2 regions of the Micrococcus sp. H39-S4 genome follow, and region 1 is predicted to be linked to the other one. Evidence: riboswitches for the same ligand, from Rfam matches in the RefSeq annotation. Region 1 holds a riboswitch; the other holds the start of a gene.

Region 1 (7,016 bases):
AGCGGCTCGACGTCACCTCGGGCCAGCTCGGCACCGTGATGACGGTCGTGTTCGCGGCGGCCGCCGTCACCTCGCTCGGCCTCGGCCGGGCCGCCGACCGCCTGTCCGCCCGCGCACAGCTGAGCATCATCTTCGGCGGCACCGCCGCGGCGCTCGTGCTCGGCGCCGTCGCCCCGTCCCTGCCCGTGCTGTACGCGGCGGCCGCCGTCGCGGGCGTCACGCAGGCCATCTCCAACCCCACCACGAACCGGATCATCCGGACCGTGGTGCCGCCGGAGAGGCGCATCGGGTGGGTCGGGGTGAAGCAGTCCGGCGTGCAGGCGGCCCAGCTGGTCGGCGGCCTGTTCTTCCCGGCCGCGTCCCTCGCCCTCGGCTGGACGGGCGCCGCGCTGGGGGCCGCGGTGCTCATCGGGGCGCTCTGGGTGCTCGCGCTGGTCGCCGCCCCGCCGCTGCCCGGGGCGCCGCCGCCGGCCACCGGCCCCGTCGGCGGACGACGACGGCGGGACACCTCGCCCCTGCCGGCCACGGTCTGGTTCTTCGCGGCGATCGCGTTCCTCACCGGCCTGGGCATGCAGGCCACGAACACGTACCTGCCGCTGTTCGCGGTCGAGACGCTGGGGATGACGCTCGTGGCCGGCGGTGCCGCGGCGGCCGTGTCCGGGGTGGTGGGGGTGCTCTCCCGGATCGGGTGGAGCCGGCGGATGAGCTCCGGAGACCGGCCCACCACCCTGCTGACCGTGATCTGCCTGGGTGCCGTGGCCGGCGTCCTGGTGTTCCTCGCAGCGGACCTGCTGGATCTGCCGGTCCTGCTGTGGGTGGGCGCCGCGGTGCACGGACTGACGGTGCTGGGCGCCAACGTGGTGATCAACGCGGGCCTGTTGAGCGAGGTGCCGGCCGAGCGGCTGGGCCGTGCGACCGGGGCGAACTCGATGGGCATGTACGCCGGCTTCGCCCTGGGCCCGCTGCTGATGGGCCTGCTGCGCGACGTCACGGGCGACTACCGGGCCGGCTTCGCGGTCGTCGCGGCCGGGTATCTGCTGGCCCTGGGCGTGGTGCTGCTGTTGCGTCGCCACGTGGGTCGGCGGGGCGCGGCCTGACGCGCAGGGCCAGGACGAGGCCCACCCCGGAGGACCGCGCCTCAGCGACATCACCGCAGTGCAGCCCTGCGGTGATGTCGCAGCGCCGCGGTCGAACGGGCGTACGGCGGAGTGCGGCGCAGTGCGCGGCGGGGCGTGGACGCCTGACACACGACGACGCCCCCGGTCCGTGTGGACCGGGGGCGTCGGAAGCCGTGCGTCAGGCGAAGATCAGAGCTTCGTCACGTTGGCGGCCTGGAGGCCCTTGGGGCCGTCCTGGGTCTCGAACTCGACGCGGTCGTTCTCCTGGAGCTCCTTGAAGCCGTTGCCCTGGATGGCGGAGAAGTGCACGAACACGTCCGCGGAGTTGTCCTCGGGGGCGATGAAGCCGTAGCCCTTCTCAGCGTTGAACCACTTGACAGTACCGACAGCCATGATGGTGTCCTTTCGATGTGCCCCCGCGGTGCGGTGGCGGTGTTGGACCGCGGCCCGGATGTGGGACGCGGGTGAAGCGGCGAGACTGAACCGCTTGCCCAACACTCATCGACGCCGGCGATGCCGGGCTGACGAGCAGTGAAGATGGCGGGATACAGCTTGATCAACTTCAGGCTCCATCATTGCACGGATCTCGCCGACCGGGAACCAGGGGCCCGATTGTTCACCTGGAGTTCGCTCAGAGCGCGCGCAGGCCGTGGAAGAGGTTGCGGTGCAGGGCGGCCGGGGGAGCGGCGTCCGTGTGATCCGCGAAGGCCGTCACCTCCAGCAGCACCACCGTGTGGTCGCCCGCCGGGACCTCGGCGTGCACCCGCGTCTCGAGCCAGAGCGAGGAGCCCCCGATCAGCAGGGCGTCGTGCGGGCTGCGGTGCACGTCGAGACCGGCGAAGCGGTCGCCCTCGCGGGAGGCCAGCTGGCGGCACAGCGGCGTCTGGTCCGCCGCGAGCAGGGAGACGCCGATCGCCCCGGCCCGGCGCAGGCGCGGCCAGGTGCGGGAGCTGTTCTGCGCGGAGAAGGACACGAGGGCCGGCTCCCAGGAGATGCCCACGCCGAAGGAGGAGGAGACCATCACCTCGGGGACGCCGTCGGCGAGGCCTGCCAGCGCGACGACCCCGGTGGGGAAGGCCGAGAGGCCGGAGCGGAGGTTGCCGAGGGACAGGTCGGTGTCCCACGTGGCGGTGTGGGGTTCGTGGGTCAGGGTCATGGCGCGCGTCCTCTTCCGATGACTGGCGCGGCTCCGCAGACGGCGGGAACGCGGATCGCCCGGATCCGCGGAGGCGCGGTACTTGCCCGTCGGGGTGTCCGAGGGGCCGAATCATCACCTGGAGCACCCCACTACTGCGTGAGAGGGTTGCCGTCCCGCCGGCCAGGGCCGTGAATGACGGGAACTCGTGATTCTGAGCCAAGCCTACGGAGGGGTCCGTGGGACGGTCAAAGCGCGGCGGTCGCGCGGCGTCATGAGAGTTCCCCAAAGTGAAGCTTGACACACCGCGCATCCCCAGCCAGGATCATCTCACTCGAGAGGGAGGAGCTCGAGACCGCAGCCCGCGGCCCCCGCAGACGGTTCTCTGGGAGGGATCAGATCATGCGGATGGACATCGAGAAGAAGCCTGCGGCATTGCCGGCCGCCGTGGTCGTCGCGGCTCTCCTCGGTACCGCCATCTCGGGATGCTCCGCTTCCCCGGGCAGCGTCTCCTCCACCGCGAAGGCCTCCACCGCTGCGGCGTCCTCCGTCACCGCGACGTCAGCAGCCCCCTCGGCAACCCGGTCGACCTCCGCCACCGGTTCGTCCGCGTCGTCACCGGCCGGCGAAGAAGCACTCCCCGCCGCGCTGTTCGAGGAGGACGGGATGACGTTGGTCGAGTACACGCGCCGACATCCGGATGCGGGCCATCTCGACCCGGAGAAGGAGTCCGTCCTGGAGGAGGCGGTCGGGTCGGGCACGCAGCAGATCACCGTGGACGCCCAACAGGGTGCGGTCCTTCGGGTCATCGTGCTGTGTCCTTCGGATGCCACCGGTGAGACGGAGATCCGGACCTCACGGGGCGGCGGGGGAACGAAGACCTGGATGGCCGGGTCGGAGGCGCTGTGCGGCGGCTGGTCGGCGGCGACTCCCCCCGTGGATGAGGCGGGGCCGATGACGTTCACCGTCACGGTGGACAACGACAAGCCGTTCCGGATGGTGCTGACCGCACCCTCCGCATGAGGCCACCATCACGACGGCGGATGACGGCGCGGGGAGGACTGAGTCGCTCAGCGTCGGTCGCGGCCGCGCAGCGCGTCCAGCTGCCGGCGGTCACGCTTGGTGGGCCGGCCCGCGCCGCGCTCGCGGTACGGCACCGCGAGCAGCTCACGCGGCACGGGCGGCGGGGAGTGGTCCACATACTGCTGCCGGGCCACGGGGGCACCCACCCGCTTGGCGATCAGCCCCGTGACCTCGAGGATCCGCTCGCGTCCGTCCTGGCGCACCCGCACCCGGTTCCCGACGACGACGGGCGTCGCCGCCTTCACGGGCTCGCCGTCGATGCGCACGTGGCCTGCGCGCACGGCCGCCGTGGCCGCCGACCGGGTCTTGTACAGCCGCACGGCCCACAGCCACGCGTCGATGCGGACGCCGCTCACGCCCGCCCCCTCACGCGAAGCGGGCGCGGATCGCGGCGCCGTGCGCGGGCAGGCGCTCGTCCTCGGCCAGCACGCCGATCCCGTCCGCGACCTCCTTGAGCCCGGTCTCCGTGTAGCGGATGCGCTGCTGCAGGCGCAGGAACGTCACCGTGTTCAGACCGGAGGAGTGCCGGGCCGTCCCCGAGGTGGGGAGCACATGGTTGGACCCGGCCGAGTAGTCGCCCAGCGGCACGGGGGCGTGCGGGCCCACGAACACGGCGCCGGCGTTGCGGATGCGCCCCACGAGGGCCTCGGGGTCGCGCGTCTGGATCTCGAGGTGCTCGGTGGCGTAGCGGTCGGAGACCTCCACGGCCTGGTCCATGTCCCGCACCAGCAGCACGCCGGACTGGGGGCCGGTGAGGGCCTCGCGGATCTGATCCTCGTGGAACGCCCCGGGCACCTGCGCCTCGATCGCCGCCTGCACGTCCCGGAGCAGGTCCTCGGAATCGGTGATGAGCACGGAGGCGGCCAGCGGGTCGTGCTCGGACTGGCTGATCAGGTCCGCGGCCACCCAGTCGGCGCGGGCGGTGCCGTCCGCGATCACGGCGATCTCGCTCGGCCCGGCCTCGGCGTCCACGCCGATCACGCCCTGGAGCGCGCGCTTGGCGGCGGCCACGTACACGTTGCCGGGCCCCGTCACCAGGTCGACGGGCGCGCAGAGCCACCCGCCGTCGTCGTCCTGGACGCCGTGCGCCAGCATGGCCACGGCCTGGGCGCCGCCGGCCGCGTAGACCTCGTCCACGCCCAGCAGCGCGCACGCGGCGAGCACGGTGGGGTGGGGCAGGCCGCCGTGGTCCCGCTGCGGGGGTGAGGTCACCGCGAGGCTCCCCACGCCGGCGGCCTGCGCGGGCACCACGTTCATCACCACCGAGGAGGGGTACACGGCGCGGCCGCCGGGCACGTACAGGCCCACGCGGCCCACGGGGATCCAGTGGTTCTCCACGACGGCGCCCTCGCCGAGCTCGACCGTGGAGTCCTGGGGGTGCTGGGCGTCGTGCACGAGCCGGGCCCGGTGGATCGACTCCTCCAGGGCGGCGCGCACCCGCGGGTCGAGCCCGGCCAGGGCGGCCTCGAGCGCCTCGGCGGGCACGCGCAGGGCGGGCGGACGGACGCCGTCGAACCGCTCGGCCAGCTCCAGCAGGGTCTGCTCGCCGCCGTGGCGGACCTGCTCGATGATCGGGGCGACCACCGGCACCACGGAGGACACGTCCACGTTCGCCCGCGGGATGATGCGGGACAGGTCCGCGGTGGCGGTGTCGAGTGGGCGCAGGTCGGTGACGGAGAGCACGGATTCCTCCAGAGGGGCGGTGGCGGGCCGGCGGGACGGGGCACGACGACGGCCGGGCCCGGACCGCGCGGACGGTCAGGCTCCATTGTGCTCTTCTCCGGGGTGCGTCCGGGGGCGGGTGTCAGACTGTCGTCATGGTCTTCCCCGTCCTGCCCGCCCTCGCGACCCCGCCCCTGCTGACCGCCCTGGACCGCCTCCTGGCGGGCGAGACCGTGCCGACCGGGGTGGAGGGGGACATCCAGGACGGGGCGGCCGCCACCACCCGGGCCTTCGGCGTGGAATGGAATGGGGGACGCTGCTGACCGTGCTGATGGCGTTCGCGATCGGCGCGGCGGTCGTGTACCTGGCCCTGCAGGTGGCACGCGTCGTGCTCGTGCGCCGCCCCGCGTTCCAGCACGGCGCCGCGCGGCTGAGCCTGCCGGCCGCCGTCGCCGCCGGCCTGCTGGCCTCCCGGATCTGGCTCGGGGTCATGGCCGAGGAGCAGACCTGGTACCGGCCGGCGTCGTTCCTCTTGCTCATCGCCGTGGCCGCCGCGGGCGCGTGGGCCGCGTGGCGCCTGGTCGGCGTGATCGAGGCGGGGATCCTCGGCCGCTACCAGGAGACCGGCGTCGAGCACCGCCGCGAGCGACGCATCCGCACGCAGACCATCCTGATCCGGCGCATCCTCAACGCGGTGATCGTGGTGGTGGCCGTCGCCGTGGTCCTGCTGGGGGTGCCCGAGGTGCGCTCGCTCGGGGCCGGCCTGCTCGCCTCCGCCGGTGTGATCTCGGTGATCGCCGGCCTGGCCGTGCAGTCCACGCTGACCAACGTGTTCGCCGGATTCCAGCTCGCCTTCACGGACGCGATCCGGGTGGGCGACGTGGTGGACATGGAGGGCGTGTTCGGCACCGTCGAGGAGATCACCCTGTCCAACGTGGTGCTCAAGCTCTGGGACGGCCGCCGCATGGTCTACCCGTCCTCGCACTTCACCACCCAGCCGTTCGAGAACTGGACGCGGGTGGGCGCCGAGGTCTCCGGCGTCGTGGAGCTGGACGTGGACTGGCGCGTGCCCATGGACGCGCTGCGCGCACGACTCACCCAGCTGCTCGAGTCCACGGACCTGTGGGACGGACGCGAGCACGCGCTGCAGGTGACCGACGCGACCGGCGGCATCGTGCGCATCCGCGCCGTGGTCTCCGCCCGCAACTCCGGCGACCTCTGGGACCTGCGCTGCCTCGTGCGCGAGGACCTCGTGTCCTTCCTGCGCCACGAGCACCCCGAGGGCATCGTGGTGCAGCGCATGGTGGTCCGGCACCCCGCCCACGGCGACGCGTCACCCGCCTCCGAAGGCTCCGACGCGGAGGCCCGCGGTGGCGACCGGACGGGTGAGCCGGGCCCGGACGGCTCCGGGGTGGCGGCCCGCGAGCCGCGCCCGCGCACCGCGCCGCTGCCGCGCGTCGACGGCGCCGATCCGCGCCCGGACACCCTCACCACACCGCTGACCCGCGTGGGCGACCACTCCGGCCTGTACACCGGCTCGATGACGGCGGTGCAGCGCAACCGCGAACTCGCCGGCCCGGGCGAGGAGGCGTTCGCCGAGCGGCGCGCGCAGCAGGCCAAGCAGGCGGCGGCGGACGAGGCCGGGCGGCGCAGCGGCGCCGGCTCCCACACGGACGGCCTCCTCGACGACGCCGTCACGCGCCGCCGTCAGGACGACGAGGACTGAGGCCCGGCGGGAGCGCTCAGCGCTCGAGCGTCGAGCCCTCGGGATCGACGGGCGTGAGCCGGCGCCGCTCGGCCATCGGCTCGGACGCGGGCAGGCCGTGGGTGCCCGGGTCCGTCTCGGCGACGTGGCTCACGGCCTCGGGCGTGTGGTCCCCGTACTGCCGGTACTCTTTCACGCAGAGCACGGGCTGATCGATCTCCTGCAGCAGCTCGTCCGAGACCGATCCCATGACGAACCGGCCGAAGCCGCCGCGGCGGCGCACGCCGATGACCACGATGGACGGGTCCAGCTC
Region 2 (7,016 bases), on a different contig from region 1:
GCTCGGTCCAGGCGCCCTTGGTTCCGCAGTCCGGGCACACGATCTCGGCCATGCCCTCGGCCGGCCGGCCCTTCTTGGCCTCGAACGCCTCGAGCAGGTGGTCCTGGCGGTGCCGCCTGTGGCACTGGGTGCACTCCACGAGCGGGTCGGTGAAGGTCTCGACGTGGCCGGAGGCCTCCCACACGGCGCGCGGCAGGATGATGGAGGAGTCCAGGCCCACCATGTCCTCACGGGAGCGCACGAAGGTCTTCCACCACTCGGCCTTGATGTTCTCCTTCAGCTCCACACCCAGGGGCCCGTAGTCCCACGCGGAGCGCGAACCGCCGTAGATCTCACCGGCCTGGAACACGAAGCCTCGGCGCTTGGCGAGGTTGATGACGTTGTCCAGCGGGGACTTGGCAGCCATGGGGGCATCACTTCCGTACTCATCGGCGGGGCGGGAGGGGATCACGACGACGACGGCACCCGGCCGCCTTCGACGCGGCGGGCCCGTTCCGGCGCGGCGCGCCGGTCGATCCCGTCCAGCCTACCGGCCATGATGGACACCATGACCGAGACGAACGCACCCGACGCCCAGCCCCTGCCCATCCGTGACGCATCCATCCGCCTCGGCCAGGCGCTCAAGCTCGCCTCCCTCGTGGAGGACGGCGCCATGGCCCGCGACGTCGTCACCGACGGTCTCGTCACCGTCAACGGCGCGGTCGAGACGCGTCGCGGAGCCCAGCTGCACGACGGGGACGTCGTGGAGTTCAACGGCGAGGCGTTCGTCGTCCAGGCCGAGCAGGCCTGAGCCGACGCACCGGCGGGCGGCCGCGGCGCCGTCGTCGAACAGGCCCGGTGGGTCAGCCGCGGGGCGGCACCATGTGGGCGAGATACTCCTTCACGTGGCCCAGCTCCTGCTCGTTGATCGCGTGGCCGAGTCCGGCGTAGACGATCTTCATGAGGTCCACGTGGGCGTTCAGCCAGGCATGGGTCTCCTCGACCCGGGGCTCGGAGATGATCGGGTCCTCCTGGCCGCGGCCCCAGAAGACCTTCGGTCGGACGCGGGCGACGTCGTCGTCGCGAGTGAACAGCTCACGCAGCCGCGGCTCGGTGAGCTCCGGGTCCACCACGAAGCCGGACAGCGCCACGGTGCACGCGTAGGCCTCCGGGTCCAGGCGCAGCAGCGACGTGGCCATCGCCATGCCCTGCGAGAAGCCGAGCAGGGAGACGATGCGGAAGTCCCCGCGCACGGCCTGCACCCAGGCGTGCAGGGCCTCGACGGCCTCGCGGACCGGCTCGGCGGTGGAACCCAGCTCGCCCGTGACCGGGTCCTGGGAGAGCGGGAACCAGGCGTGGGAGCCCGGCTGCAGGGGCAGGGGCGCGCGCACGGCGGCCACCGTCACGTGCTCGGGCAGGTGCGGGACGAGGCCGAACAGGTCGTCCTCGTTCGCGCCGTAGCCGTGCAGGACGATCAGCAGGTCCTCGGTGCGCTCGCCCTCGGGGCGGGACCAGCGGACGACGGGCTCGACGGCGGGGGTGGGGTTCGCGTTCACGTCCGCCAGCCTAGCGAGCGGCACGGTCGGCCCCACCCGGAGGTTGACCCCTCCCGCGCGACGCGGGCAGAATCCTACCCGTGGGTAACCCATCCTCCTCCCAGCCTCCGCACGCCTCCGACGCGACCCCGGTCGACGACCCCGCCGCCCATCCGTGGCGCCGCTACGTCGCCATCGGGGACTCGTTCTCCGAGGGCATCGGCGACCCGGACCCGGACCGCCCCGGCTACCACCGCGGCTGGGCCGACCGCCTGGCGGGGGAGCTCGCCCGCCTGACGCCGCCCGGTGAGGACCTGGCCTACGCCAACCTGGCGGTCCGCGGGAAGCTGCTGGACCAGATCGCCGAGGACCAGGTGGAGCCGGCGCTCGCCCTGCGGCCTGACCTCATCAGCGTGTGCGCGGGCGGCAACGACATCCTGCGCGGCGCGGACCCGGACGAGATCGCGGTCCGGCTGGACGCCGTCGTCGAGCGTCTGGCCTCCGACGGCGCCACCGTGCTGCTGTTCAACGCGACCGACGTGAAGGGCACGCCCGTCATCGGCCGCATCCGCGGCACCGTGGCGATCTACAACGAGAACGTGCGCACCATCGCGCTGCGGCACGACGCGCTGGTGCCGGACATGTGGTCGCTCAAGGACCTCGCCCGGCGGGAGATGTGGGCCGAGGACCGCCTGCACTTCTCTGCGCTCGGGCACCACACGATCGCCGCGATGGTGCTGGACACCCTCGGCGTGGAGCACGGCCTCGAGCACCTGCGCCTGTCCCCGCCGGCGCCGCGCACGTGGCGCGAGGCCCGCGCGTCGGACGCGGCGTGGGTGCGCACGCACCTGGCGCCGTGGGTGGTCCGCCGCATCCGCGGCGTCTCCTCCGGCGACGGCGTCACGGCCAAGCGCCCCGTCCCCGAGCCGCTCTTCGGCGCGCCGATGCCGCGGGGCTCGGACCACACCGAGCCGCTGGACGTCGTCGAGCCCTGAGCCCGGCCGGCGGGGACCGGTGGCCGTTTCTCGAACGAAAGTGCCGCGACACGCCGCCGTTTCCCGAACGAAAGTTCAGAGGGCGAGGGTGCGCTTGAGCGTGTCGGCCACCTGGCCGTATTCGGTGAGGAAGCCGTCGTGGCCGATGGGCGAGGCGATCGTGTGCACCGGCGGCCGCGCGGGCAGCGCCGCCGCGAGCGCCTCGGACTCGGCCGGCAGGTAGAGCCGGTCCGAGTCGACGGCGGCCACGAACGCCCGGCCCCGGTAGTCCGCGAGCGCCGCCGCCACGCCGCCGCGCCCGCGCCCGACGTCGTGGCCCATGAGGGCCTCGGTGACCACGAGGTAGGAGTTCGCGTCGAACCGGTCGGTGAGCTTGGCCGCCTGGTGGTCCAGGTAGGACTCCACGGCGTAGCGCCCGCGCCCGCCCGGCACCCCGACGACGGCGCCGAACGGGTCCTCGACGCCCTGCGGTTCCCGGCCGAACCGCTGGCCGAGCTCTCCCGCCGTGCGGTAGGTGGTGTGGGCGATGCGCCGGGCGATGCCCAGGCCGGCCACGGGGCCGGGGCCGGGGTAGTAGTCGCCGCCCTGGAAGTCCGGGTCGAGGCGGATGGCCGCGGTCTGGGCCTGCCCCCACGCGATCTGGTCGGCGGAGGAGGCCGCGGTGGCGGCCAGCACACCCACCCCGGCGACGCGCGCGGGGTGGGTCGCGGCCCACTCGAGGGCGCGGGCCCCGCCCATCGATCCGCCGATCACGGCGCGCCAGGCGCCGATCCCGAGGTGGTCGGCCAGGCGCCGCTCGGCCTCGACCGCGTCCCGCAGCGTGAGGAACGGGAACCGGGAGCCCCAGGGCCGCCCGTCGGGGGCGGGCGTCGAGGGCCCGGTGGAGCCGTGGCAGCCGCCGATCATGGCGGGGGCGACCACGAACCACCGGTCCGTGTCCACGGCGCGGCCCGGGCCGACGAGGGCGTCCCACCAGCCCGGCGTCGGGTCCTCCTCGTGCGCGGCCACGTGCGCGTCGCCGGTGAGGGCGTGCAGCACGAGCACGGCGTTGGAGCCGTCGGCGGCGAGGGTGCCCCAGGTCTCGTAGGCCAGCTCGACGTCGGGCAGCAGCCCGCCGGTCTCGGTGCGCAGCTCGCCGACCCGCAGGCGGTGGCGGCCGCCGCGGGGCAGCGCGGTGCGCGACGGACGCGTGGCGACGGCGGTCATGCCCGCTCCCCCGCGTCGTCGTCGCCGCGGCGGGCGGCGGCCGCGAAGCCGCGCTCGAGGTCGGCGAGGATGTCCTCGACGTCCTCCACTCCGAGTGAGAGCCGCACCAGACCGGGGGTGACGCCGGCGGCGCGCTGCTCGTCGTCGGTGAGCTGGGAGTGGGTGGTCGAGGCCGGGTGCACCACGAGCGAGCGGACGTCACCGATGTTGGCCACGTGGTGGTGCAGGGTGAGCCCGTCCACGAACGCGGCCCCGGCCTCGCGGCCGCCCGCGATCTCGAAGGAGACGAACGCGCCCGCGCCCTTCGGCAGGTAGCGCTGGGCCCGCTCGTGCCACGGGCTGGACTCCAGGCCGGCGTAGACCACGTGCTCGACGTCGTCGCGGCCCTCCAGCCAGCGCGCCACCGCGGCCGCGTTGGCCACCTGCCGCTCCATGCGCAGGGACAGGGTCTCCAGGCCGAGGTTCACCAGGAAGGCGTTGAACGGGGAGATGGCCGAGCCGTAGTCGCGCAGCAGCTGCACGCGCGCCTTGAGGATGAAGGCCAGGTTGGCGCCGAGCGGCGAGCCCACCCCGAGGTCCCGCGCGTACACGAGGCCGTGGTAGGACTCGTCCGGCTCGTTGAAGCCGGGGAACCGCTCGGCGTGCTGCGCGTAGTCGAACGTGCCGGCGTCGACGATCACGCCCGCGATGGCCGCGGCGTGCCCGCCGAGGTACTTCGTGGCGGAGTGGGTGACGACGTCCGCGCCGTGCTCGATCGGTCGCAGCAGGTACGGGGTGGCCAGCGTGTTGTCCACGATCAGCGGCACGCCGGCCTCGTGGGCGGCGTCGGCGACGGCGCGCACGTCCAGGACGTCCCCGCGCGGGTTGCCGAGGGTCTCGCCGAAGAACGCCTTGGTGTTCGGCTTCACGGCGGCGCGCCAGGACTCGAGGTCGTCCGGGTCGGTCACGAACGTCGTCTCGACGCCGACCTTGGCGAGGGTGTGCTTGAACAGGTTCTGCGTGCCGCCGTAGAGGCTGGCCGAGGCGACCACGTGGTCGCCGGCGCCGGCGAGGTTGAGGATCGCGAACGTCGTCGCCGCCTGACCGGAGGCCAGCAGCAGCGCGCCCACACCGCCCTCGAGCGCGGCGATCTTCTCCTCCACCGGGCCCTGCGTCGGGTTGCCGATGCGGGTGTAGAGCGGGTCGAGGTCCTTGAGCGCGAACCGGTCCGCGGCCACCTGGGCGGACGGGAAGTCGTACGAGGTGGTCTGGAAGATCGGCAGGGCGGTCGCACCGAAGGCGTGCTGGCCGACGGCGACGCCCGCGTGGACCTGCGCGGTGGAGAAGCCCCAGGCGTCGGGGGTCGGGGTGGGCTGGTCGGTCATGGCGGACCCTCCTGAAGGGTTCAGGGGCCGGACCCGGCCGCCCCGCCCGCCGGCCGACGTGCCGATCCGCGGACCGGCGTCGTCGAGGTGCCGGAGATGACCCGGCGCCGTCGAGAGGGGCCGTGGGATCGGCCCGCGCTTGCCGGCGTCCGTTGTGGGGCCGGCCTGGTCGTCACCCGGGGCACCCCACCGCGGAAGGAGGGTTGCCGGTCAGCATGCCGGGGCCTGTTGCTGACTCTCGTGACCGTGCCTCCGAGTGTAGCCCGCCGCCCCGCCACGATTTCGTCACGCGTGTCACACGTGGATACGCTCTCCGCACGGGGCGCCCGACCCGTCAAGGGCTCGACGCCCCTGGACTCGCACCAGGTCAACCCCCGGGGCAGCCCGGGAACGGAGAGGAACAGCGCAGTGCACACCTGTCGCATGGACCACGTGTCCTACGCCGCCGGCCCCGAGGGCCTGGACGCCACGGTCGCCCGCATCGCCGAGACGCTGGGCATCGAGCGGATCAAGGGCGGTGTCCACCCACGTTTCGGCACCCAGAACGCGCTCTTCCCCATGACGGAAAGGCAGTATCTGGAGGTCGTCGAGGCCCTGGACCACCCGGCCTCCCTCAGCGCGCCGTTCGGCCAGCTCGTGCGCGCCCGCACCGAGCAGGGCGGCGGCTGGATGAGCTGGGCGGTGGCCACCCCGGACATCGGCCGGTTCGAGCGCCGCCTCGGCCGCGAGGCCGTCCCCGGCAACCGTCGCTTCCCGGACGGCCGCGAGCTGTCCTGGCGCCAGATCGGCATCAAGGGAACCCTCGCGGACCCGCAGCTGCCGTTCATCCTGCGCTGGGCCGACGGCCAGGAGGACATGCACCCCTCGCAGGCGGCCGAGCCGCAGGCCACCATCGAGCGCCTGAACATCGCCGGCTCCCCCGAGCGCCTCGCCGAGTGGCTCGGCGACGACGAGGACGGCCAGGTCCAGGACGTGAACATCGAGTACGTCGCGCCCTCCGGCACCCCGGGCATCGTCTCGGTCACCTTCCGCACCCCGAAGGGCGAGGTCACGCTCTGAGCGCGGGGGCGGGGCCGCTCAGCCGAGCAGCCCCGCCCGCGCCAGCAGCGGGTAGCCGACGAACCCGACGGCGTCCAGCAGCGCGTGCGCGATGACCAGGGGCATCACCCGGCGCACCCGCAGGAACACGAGCGCGAACACCACGCCCAACAGGGCGTTGCCCACGCCCGGCCCGATCCCCTGGTACAGGTGGTACGCCCCGCGCAGCAGCGCGAGGGCGAGCACCACCACGGCCGCGCGGGTCGGCAGGTACAGCCCCTCGGCGCTCACCCACGACGACGGCACGGCCGGCGCCGGATCGCGCGCCAGGCCCGCGGCGCGCAGCCGCTGCAGATACCCGAGCCGGTCGACGAGCCAGGCGCCCACGATGACCTCCTCCAGCAGTCCGTGCCGCAGCGCGGAGAGCAGCAGGACCGGCACCTGATACCAGCTCTCCCCGAGCGCCGAGCCGACGATCGCCGTCGTGATCCCCAGGGCCCGGCCGGCGGCGTAGACGCCGAGCGTGCCCAGCCCGATGGCCGCGAACAGGCCCAGGCCCCAGGCCAGGTCGCGGCCGGGGCGGCGCAGGTCGAGGCCGAGCACCCGGAACGGGTTCCGGCCGCGCAGGTGCATCAGGTGCAGCACGAGGGCCACCGGCACCAGCGCGAACCCGATGCCGAGCAGCTGATAGGTCAGGTCGAACACCCAGCGGTCGGCCAGGGCCGGGTTGAGGACGGTGGTCTGCTCGCCGAGCGGGGCCTGGGTGGCCTTGTCGATGAGCTGGACGATCGCGTAGACCGCCGACTTCCCCAGAGAGAGGCCGAGGACGATCGCGATCTCCCACCGCACCGTGCGCGCCGAGGGGGCGGGCAGCGCGGGGGCGGGTCGGACGGCCGGGC

Evidence for each region. Region 1 has a riboswitch for S-adenosylmethionine ahead of O3T09_RS03095 (flavin reductase family protein). Riboswitches for the same ligand answer to the same signal wherever they lie in the genome.
Region 2: it holds a riboswitch for S-adenosylmethionine, as region 1 does, so the genes downstream of both, O3T09_RS06160 (bifunctional o-acetylhomoserine/o-acetylserine sulfhydrylase) here and O3T09_RS03095 (flavin reductase family protein) in region 1, are expected to answer to the same signal.

The regions. Positions count from the first base shown of each region.
Region 1 covers NZ_JAPVLT010000002.1:225,250-232,265, reverse strand. The annotation lists gene O3T09_RS03105 (MFS transporter) at 1-1,097, shown strand, start outside; gene O3T09_RS03100 (cold-shock protein) at 1,308-1,511, opposite strand; gene O3T09_RS03095 (flavin reductase family protein) at 1,750-2,274, opposite strand; SAM riboswitch class IV at 2,348-2,467, opposite strand; gene O3T09_RS03090 (hypothetical protein) at 2,656-3,276, shown strand; gene O3T09_RS03085 (RNA-binding S4 domain-containing protein) at 3,324-3,692, opposite strand; gene hisD (histidinol dehydrogenase) at 3,703-5,019, opposite strand; gene O3T09_RS03075 (hypothetical protein) at 5,154-5,321, shown strand; gene O3T09_RS03070 (mechanosensitive ion channel family protein) at 5,330-6,724, shown strand; gene O3T09_RS03065 (universal stress protein) at 6,741-7,016, opposite strand, start outside.
Region 2 covers NZ_JAPVLT010000004.1:235,705-242,720, reverse strand. The annotation lists gene O3T09_RS06185 (glycine--tRNA ligase) at 1-406, opposite strand, end outside; gene O3T09_RS06180 (RNA-binding S4 domain-containing protein) at 548-790, shown strand; gene O3T09_RS06175 (alpha/beta hydrolase) at 843-1,535, opposite strand; gene O3T09_RS06170 (SGNH/GDSL hydrolase family protein) at 1,616-2,509, shown strand; gene metX (homoserine O-acetyltransferase MetX) at 2,585-3,715, opposite strand; gene O3T09_RS06160 (bifunctional o-acetylhomoserine/o-acetylserine sulfhydrylase) at 3,712-5,079, opposite strand; SAM riboswitch class IV at 5,210-5,325, opposite strand; gene O3T09_RS06155 (VOC family protein) at 5,503-6,138, shown strand; gene O3T09_RS06150 (CPBP family intramembrane glutamic endopeptidase) at 6,157-7,016, opposite strand, start outside.